Regions from separate parts of the Clostridium thermobutyricum genome, predicted to be linked through region 1. Evidence: riboswitches for the same ligand, from Rfam matches in the RefSeq annotation. Region 1 holds a riboswitch; each other region holds the start of a gene.

Region 1 (2,206 bases):
TGCATTGCTGCTGTTCCAAAACTTTCTTTATTTGGTTGAAGAAATCTTATATCAAATTTACTTACTGTATCCCCTTTTTCTCCAACAAGAGCACAACATTTTCTTATATATGGTGCTTTTACTGTTCTGTGATCTAATTCAAAACTTTCTACTTTATTCATAATTCTATCCCCTTTACTCATTAACTGCTTTTAATACTGTTTTTATATTTTCTTTTATTTTTCTCGCCACATATGGATTATTCATTGTATAAAGATGAATTCCATCTACTGAACTTGATGAAAGATCAATTATTTGCTCTACAGCATATGCTATTCCAGCTTCTCTTAAAGCTTCTGGATTATGCTCATATCTATTCATTATTTTTTTAAACTTTAATGGAATATAAGCTCCACAAAGATTTCCTATCCTTTGAATTTGCTTTTTATTTATAACTGGCATTATACCAGCTTGAATAGGGGCTTTAACACCACTATTTCTAGCTTTTTCTAAGAATTCATAATATGTTTCATTTGAAAAAAATAATTGACTTATAAAACTGCTACATCCATTTTCTTCTTTTCTCTTCATATTATCTATTTCTAAATCTATAGATTTGTTTTCTATATGACCTTCTGGATAACAAGCACCTATTATATTAAAATCTTCTCTTAAATGATTCATCAGATTACTTGCATATAAAAAATCTCCACTATTACATTCTTCTTTTTTATCCCCTCTAAGTGCAAGTATATTTTCTACTCCTTCAAGAGCCAATCGTTCCTTTATAAAATTTATATTTTCTTTTTTTGCTCCTATGCTAGTAAGATGTGCTAAAGCTTCTATTTTATAAACATTTTTTATAAGTGATGATATTTCTGTAGTTTTATTATTTACACTTGTCCCACCTGCACCATATGTTACACTTATAAAATCTGGATTTAATTCACTTAACTCATTTAAAGCATTATATATACTCTTTATTGGAGACGTATTTTTAGGTGGAAAGACCTCAAAAGAAAAAACTAACTTTTTTTCATTAAATAAATCTCTAATTCTCAATATTTTACCCCCTTTTTATATAAAAAAGTCTTAAGGATATTTCCCTAAGACTTTATATAATCTTAAATAAAATTCCTTATCTCCTTGGATTTAGCACCACACATAAATCAAATGTAGGTTGCTGGGTTTCATAGGGCCAGTCCCTCCACCACTCTTGATAAGTTTATTTTTTATTATTATATATTATATTCCTTTTTTTTGTAAATATATCTTTTATATAAATTAAAAAGAAGGCTATCGCCTTCTCAAAAATTTTTCTTAAAAATGATTATAAAATAATAGTAATATTGATATAATACTACACATTATACTTATTCCAACTATACAACTCACAGTTTGTTTCGGAGTAAAGCCTTTAGCTTCTAATCTAAAGTGTATTTGACTTCTATCTGCTTCATAAACTGCTTTTCCTTCACTATATCTTTTTATTATAACAAAAATATTATCAAATATAGGTACAGCTAAAGCTAATATTGGTAGTAGTATACTTAAAACAGTAGCTTGTTTAAAAGCTCCATCTAAAGCTATTATACTCAAAATGAATCCTAAAAAGTTTGCTCCAGAATCTCCCATAAATATTTTAGCAGGATGCACATTGAATATTAAAAATCCAATTAATGTTCCAGCTATTACTATTGAAACATTTGCAGAATCAACTTGACCTAATATAATTGCTGCAATAAAAAATGTTATTGATGAAACAAGAGATATTCCTCCCGCTAGTCCATCCATCCCATCAGACCAATTTATAACTGTTGTAACTCCAAAAATCCAAGTTATACTTAATATAAATTGAAGTGTATGATTTAACACAATATACTCTCCACTAAAAGGATTTGTAAAACCTCTAAAAGCTACTCCTGCATTATATACTAATACTGCTGAAAGTATTTGTACAATTAATCTTGGAGCTATCTTAAATTCTTTTCCCTTTGATTTATAAAAATCGTCTACAAGACCTATTAAAAGTATCATCGTAGACCCTATGAATATAAAAATCTTCCTTTTATCTACATCTCCAGTAAAAAAGTACACTGAAAAAAATCCTATGTACATTGCAACTCCACCACAAAGAGGTGTTATTTTTTTATGCTGCTTTCTTTTGGTTGGTTTATCTGTAAATTTAAATTTATATGATAATTTCATAAGTATAGGTATGGCTATT
Region 2 (2,206 bases), 570 kb from region 1:
GCTAAGAAAAATAAAAAATATGCTGTAAGATATACTATAACTGTAAGAGTCATTGCCATAAAAAATGAATTATTTGAAGTCCCTGCCCCAAAAGTAATTATAAATGCCCATATAGTTACTAATACTCCTTGTATTATAAGTATATATGATGCTACATCATTTTTATTTCTTTTAGCTATTCTTTTATCAAAAAGTCCTTTTTCTCCTGCTAATGAAAGTCCTCTACTTGGACCTATTATCCATGCACTAACTTCTGCAATTGAACCAAGACAAAGTAAAATCGCTAATATTTTTACTACTATCTTAAAATTTCCAAAATGATTTAAAAGACTTGTAAAAGCTTGAAAAACACCTTGATTTAAGCTTAATTCTGATTTTGGTACAACCATTCCAATTGATAATGCACCTATACTACTTAAAAGTACTGCAAGTATAAGTAAAATTATTATTGCTCTTGGATAATCTCTTTTTGGATTTTTCATATCATTAATATGTGTTGCTGAAACTTCAAGTCCCATATATGAAAGCATAAATGATACTAAAACAACTAAAGAACTCTTATTATGTAAATTAGGGAAGAATGTATTTTTATCCATTACTAAATGTATAGGATATCCTTTAAATATATAAATGCCTGTAAGAATAAATAGAAATAATGCTGGAATTAATATTCCTCCAATAAATCCGATTTTAGCTATTAATGCAGTTTTGTTTATTCCTTTTAGCTGTACATAAGTAATAAGCCAAAATATAATTATTACAGATAAAAACTTTAATATTGGATTTGAATTTATCTCTTCAATTCCTGTGGCATAAGCTATAGCTCCAACTATAAAATAAATCATTGTTACAGCTCCTATTGTAAAAACTATAAACTGATAAAATATATGAGCAAACCCTAATTTTTTTCCTAATGTATTACTTGTCCAAGTAAATACTCCTCCCTCTTGGAAGTCTTCAACTGTTGCCATTTCTGCAGCACATAAACAAACTGGCAAAAACCAAAACAATCCACCAACTAATAAATAAAATATTGAATTAAATCCGCTAGTAGCGAATGTTGGATATTCATAAATTTCTATTAATATTGAACTTGTAAGAAATAAAAATCCAAACATACTTAAATTTTTTTTATTCATTTTTAACTCCTCCTTTATCTTTTGTTTCTTAAACCAAGAAGGAGAAAAAACAAAAGCTATCTTTTGATTTTTCAGACAAAAGATAGCTAAATATTCCTAAGTAACATACTCTTATCTCTCAGAAAATTATTTCTGCAGGATTTAGCACAATTCTCAAATTTGAGCTGTTGCTAGGCTTCATAGGGCCAGTCCCTCCACCTTCTTGATAAAAGATTATTTATTTATTCTTATTTTAAAATTATCTATATGATATTTCAAGTTAAATTTATGTGAAAATTTGAAATAAATTTTATTTTCTATTTAACACTTTTATATGGATACCTTCTAATATATCTAAAGTTTTTTCATGCATCTCTTTATCAAAACTCGCACATAAATTGGCATCAACTATGATATCACTATTTATATATGCATTTTGAAACATTACTACATTGCTTAAAAGGCACATATTTGTAACTATTCCTATTATTTCAATCTCAGTTATATCTCCAAAATCTTTTTTGATTTCACAAAGTGACTTAGGAGATATTCCAAAAGCTTTTTTCTCTAATAAAAATATTTCTTTATTATTTTTTACTATATCTTCTAATTTTCCATAAATACTATGTCCTTTTGTTCCCTTTATACAATGAATTATGGGGAAATTTTTTCCCTCTCTAGTTTCTAAATAATTTTCTCCATGAGTATCAAGAGTACAAATAACTCTATCTCCACTATTTAAATATTTTAAAACCTTATTGCATATTCCCTCTTCTAAATATTTAGCTTCTTCAAAGCCAGCTGATCCATCAACAAAATCTTTTTGATAATCTACAACTACTAATAACTTTCCCATATTTCCACTCCCCTTAAATAAATTTATATAAATATTATATTTTATATAAATAATAGAGACAATATAAATTTATACTGTCTCTATTATTAAAATTAGTTATTAAATAAACTATTTATTTGATTATTCATTTCATTTATTTGTTTATTCATATTATTTTGTATTTGTTGCATAACTTTATTTTCTGCTTGCATTTGCTTAGCTATATTATTTCTGATCTCTGTTCCAACTTTAT
Region 3 (2,206 bases), 1.4 Mb from region 1:
AAAAGCAACAGAAGAAGTAAAAAATTTAGAAAGTAAACTTTGAAAGTATAGGATTTATAAAGATGAATAGAAAGAATAATAAAATTTTAATTATTGATGATGTTTCAGATAATGTAAAAGTTTTAGTTGAAATATTGAAAAATGAATATAAAATAAATGTGGCATTAAATGGGGTTAAGGGAATAGAGCTTGCAAGGTCTTGGGGACCAGATTTAATATTATTAGATGTTATGATGCCAGAAATGGATGGTTATGAAGTTTGTAAAATATTAAAAAGTACGGAGGAGACAAAGCATATACCAGTAATACTTTTAACTGCATTAAGTAATATAAAAGATGAATATTTGGGAATAAGCTTAGGGGCTATAGATTATATAACTAAGCCTGTTCATCCTAAATTAATAAGAGCTAGAATAAGAAATTATATAAAATTAAAAGAATATAGTGATAACTTAGAGAGACTAGTTAATGAGAAAATAAAAGAGATAGAACAATTTAACAGTTCTTTTATTGATACTCTTGCACTTATTGCTGAAACTAGGGATTCAGATTTAGGATGTCATATTGAAAGATGCAAAGAATACGCTAAAGTCATGCTAAATTATATGGTAAAAATGGATAAATATAAAGATGTATTAAACTACGAAAATACATATGATATTATTAAAGCTGTTGCTTTACATGACATAGGAAAAATAGGAATACCAGATAATATATTACTTAAAAATGGGAAACTTACAGATGAAGAATTTGAGGTTATGAAAGGTCATTCTTATTATGGATATAAAATTTTAAAGAATGCAGAAGATAAATTTGGTGGAAAAGAAAATAAACTTCTTGCTTGTGCAAAAGAAATTGCTTATTATCATCATGAACAATGGGATGGAAATGGTTATCCATTAGGTTTAAAGCAAGAAGATATTCCTTTACCAGCTAGAATAATGATGGTAATTGATGTTTTTGATGCTATAGTAAGTAAAAGAGTTTATAAAGGTGCAAAAGATCCACAAGTTGCTGTTAATTTTATACAAGAATTTAGTGGCAAAAGATTTGATCCTGAATTAGTAAAAGTTTTTTTAGAAGTTAAAGATGAATTTTTTATTATAGCACACAAATATGCAGATGAAGAAATATAAAATTTTTTTTAAAAATAGTTGACAAACTGTTAAAAAAATAATATATTTATAACAAGAAATCGGAAAATTTAATAATTGCTTATCAAGAGTGGTGGAGGGACTGGCCCTATGAAACCCGGCAACCTGTAAATTAAAATATAGTATTTTTATATTTATTTTTACGTGGTGCTAAATCCTGCAACAAAATGTTGGGAGATGAGAGAAAAGTTAATAGGGTATATTCCATGCACTAGAGATTTGTTCTCTAGTGCATTTTTTAATTTTGGGGGTGGAAAAAAATGATAAAAATAACAAGTTTGGATAAGAGTTTTGGCAATAATAATGTTTTAAAAAATATTTCTCTTGAAATAAAAGAAGGAGAAATATATGGAATAATAGGTCATAGTGGAGCAGGAAAAAGTACTTTGCTAAGATGTATAAATGGATTAGAAGGGTATAATAATGGTTCTTTAACTGTTATGGGACAAGAAATAAAAGATTTAAATTCAAATGAAATAAGAAATTTAAGAAGAAATTTAGGAATGATATTTCAAAATTTTAATCTTTTAAATAGAAAAACAGTTTTTGAAAATATAGCACTTCCTTTAGAAGTATGGAAGTATGATAAAAAAGAAATTGAAAAGAAAGTACATGAGCTTTTAAAATTAGTTGGATTAGAGGAAAAGAAAAATAGTAAACCAAAAGAATTAAGTGGAGGACAAAAGCAAAGAGTTGCAATAGCTAGAGCTTTAGCATTAGAACCTAAAATTTTACTTTGTGATGAAGCAACTTCTGCATTAGATCCTAAAACAACAAAAGATATTTTAGAGCTACTTTTAGAAATAAATAAAAGATTAAATATAACTATAGTCATGGTTACTCATCAAATGGAAGTTGTAAAAGAAGTTTGCGAAACAGTAACTCTTCTTGATGGTGGAGTTGTAAAGTCACAAGGAAAAGCTAAAGATTTATTTTTAAAACCAGAAACTCATCTTAAAAAGTTTTTAGGAGAAGATGAAGACAATGTTCTTCCAAAGGAAGGAATAAATATTAGAATATTCTTCCCAAGTGATTTTTCAGAAAATGCAATT
Region 4 (2,206 bases), 1.7 Mb from region 1:
TTTGTAGATTGGTCTTCTTAAGTCTAAGTCTCTTATTATAGCACCTGGTCTTAAGTCAAATACTTTTTCTACTATTGAAACGATTTGTTCATCTGATATTTTACCAGTTTTGAATGTTTCAACTCCGATTGAAACTGGTTTAGCAACACCTATAGCATAAGCTAATTGTATTTCTAATTTATCTGCAACACCAGCAGCAACTAAGTTTTTAGCAACCCATCTTGCAGCGTAAGCAGCTGATCTATCAACTTTAGTTGAGTCTTTTCCTGAGAAAGCTCCACCACCGTGTCTTCCCATTCCACCGTAAGTATCAACTATGATTTTTCTTCCTGTTAATCCACTATCTCCTTGTGGTCCACCAACAACAAATCTTCCAGTTGGGTTTATGAAGTATTTAGTTTCTGCATCTAATAATTCTGATGGAATTACAGCATTTATTACATGTTCTCTTATGTCAGTTTGAATTTGTTCTAAAGTTACTTTGTCACTGTGTTGAGTTGAAATAACTATAGTATCAATTCTTACAGGTTTTTCATCTTCATATTCAACAGTAACTTGAGTTTTACCATCTGGTCTTAAGTATGAAAGAGTTCCATTTTTTCTTACTTCAGTAAGTCTTCTTGAAAGTCTGTGAGCCATAGCGATTGGAGTTGGCATATATTCTTCAGTTTCGTTTGTAGCGAATCCGAACATCATTCCTTGGTCTCCAGCACCTACTGCTTCAACTTCATCTTTTTGACCTTCTTTTGATTCAAGAGCTTCATCAACTCCCATAGCGATATCAGCACTTTGTTCATCTATTGTAGTCATAACTGCACAAGTATCACAGTCAAATCCATATTTAGCTCTATCATATCCAATTTCTCTTATTGTTTCTCTTACAACCTTTGGAATATCAACGTAACAGTTAGTTGTTATTTCTCCCATTACCATTACCATTCCAGTAGTTACAGCTGTTTCGCAAGCAACTCTTGCGTTAGGATCTTTTGCTAAAATTGAATCTAATACTGAATCTGAAATTTGGTCACAGATTTTATCTGGATGCCCTTCAGTAACTGATTCTGATGTGAATAATCTTCTCATATCATTATTCTCCTTTCAAATCTATAAAAATTTTTTTATAATAAAAAAACTCTTCGATAAGAAGAGAACTAGTTGCCTATTCTTCTCATCTTGTAGATAAAATCTACAGGAATTAGCACCACACATATTAATTAAAATTAATTACTGTAGGTTGCTGGGTTTCACAGGGCCATTTCCCTCCACCTCTCTTGATAAGAGTTTAGTTATTTAATTTGCTTTATTTTCTTTGAAAATTGTAACACACTAAAATATAATAAGTCAACACATTATATATTTAATAAAATTTTATTTGAAAATATGAATTTTTTCTTAAGCAAGATAAACATAGAATATATCTTAGTAGTCAGTTTTTAACATTTATTTCATTTATATATTTTTAATGTTTTTAATATTTTCTCTTTAATATACAGTTTGTAATTTCTTAAATTTATTCACTATATCTATTATTATTACTATAATAATATTATTACATTTATTTAAAAATTCTAATAAAAAAAACGCTAAGATATTTCTTAGCGTTTGGTGGTGGGAGAAGGATTCGAACCTTCGAAGCAAGTTGCAACAGATTTACAGTCTGCCCCCTTTGGCCACTCGGGAACCCCACCTTATTTGGAGCTGGCAATAGGAATCGAACCTACAACCTGCTGATTACAAGTCAGCTGCTCTACCGTTGAGCCATGCCAGCGCACGTTTTCATTTTATTTTTAATGGTGGTCACAACAGGGATCGAACCTGTGACCCCCTGCTTGTAAGGCAGGTGCTCTCCCAGCTGAGCTATGCGACCTTAATTAAATGGTGGTGGGAGAAGGATTCGAACCTTCGAAGCAAGTTGCAACAGATTTACAGTCTGCCCCCTTTGGCCACTCGGGAACCCCACCAAAATTTATTTAATTTACGGAAGACCAACGTCCAACCGACAATAGTTAGTATATATTCATAAAGGATTATTTTCAACCTTTAAATTAGGCTATTTAACAAAATTATCATTATTTTTCTATGTTTTTCTCCAATTACTTAACTTTTATACTTATATGTGATTTATTTCCCTTATTTATATTTGCCAATGATTTCAAAAAATAACTTGCTATCCTCTAATAACAATCTTTCGCTTATTAAAGCTTTA

The links. Region 1 has a riboswitch for S-adenosylmethionine ahead of HMPREF1092_RS02580 (methylenetetrahydrofolate reductase). Riboswitches for the same ligand answer to the same signal wherever they lie in the genome.
Region 2: another riboswitch for S-adenosylmethionine. It lies ahead of HMPREF1092_RS05330 (amino acid permease); the one in region 1 lies ahead of HMPREF1092_RS02580 (methylenetetrahydrofolate reductase).
Region 3: another riboswitch for S-adenosylmethionine. It lies ahead of HMPREF1092_RS09435 (methionine ABC transporter ATP-binding protein); the one in region 1 lies ahead of HMPREF1092_RS02580 (methylenetetrahydrofolate reductase).
Region 4: another riboswitch for S-adenosylmethionine. It lies ahead of metK (methionine adenosyltransferase); the one in region 1 lies ahead of HMPREF1092_RS02580 (methylenetetrahydrofolate reductase).

Annotation. Positions count from the first base shown of each region.
Region 1 covers NZ_KB850956.1:581,102-583,307, reverse strand. Annotated here, with positions in the region: gene HMPREF1092_RS02585 (S-ribosylhomocysteine lyase) at 1-161, opposite strand, end outside; gene HMPREF1092_RS02580 (methylenetetrahydrofolate reductase) at 175-1,041, opposite strand; SAM riboswitch class I at 1,115-1,205, opposite strand; gene HMPREF1092_RS02575 (MraY family glycosyltransferase) at 1,300-2,206, opposite strand, start outside.
Region 2 covers NZ_KB850956.1:1,154,255-1,156,460, reverse strand. Annotated here, with positions in the region: gene HMPREF1092_RS05330 (amino acid permease) at 1-1,139, opposite strand, end outside; SAM riboswitch class I at 1,248-1,351, opposite strand; gene HMPREF1092_RS05325 (cysteine hydrolase family protein) at 1,429-1,974, opposite strand; gene HMPREF1092_RS05320 (hypothetical protein) at 2,067-2,206, opposite strand, start outside.
Region 3 covers NZ_KB850956.1:2,017,050-2,019,255, reverse strand. Annotated here, with positions in the region: gene HMPREF1092_RS16510 (sensor histidine kinase) at 1-43, shown strand, start outside; gene HMPREF1092_RS09440 (HD-GYP domain-containing protein) at 63-1,136, shown strand; SAM riboswitch class I at 1,213-1,338, shown strand; gene HMPREF1092_RS09435 (methionine ABC transporter ATP-binding protein) at 1,415-2,206, shown strand, end outside.
Region 4 covers NZ_KB850956.1:2,255,614-2,257,819, forward strand. Annotated here, with positions in the region: gene metK (methionine adenosyltransferase) at 1-1,083, opposite strand, end outside; SAM riboswitch class I at 1,166-1,281, opposite strand; tRNA gene HMPREF1092_RS10505 (tRNA-Tyr) at 1,604-1,688, opposite strand; tRNA gene HMPREF1092_RS10510 (tRNA-Thr) at 1,694-1,768, opposite strand; tRNA gene HMPREF1092_RS10515 (tRNA-Val) at 1,792-1,867, opposite strand; tRNA gene HMPREF1092_RS10520 (tRNA-Tyr) at 1,877-1,961, opposite strand; gene HMPREF1092_RS10525 (hypothetical protein) at 2,131-2,206, opposite strand, start outside.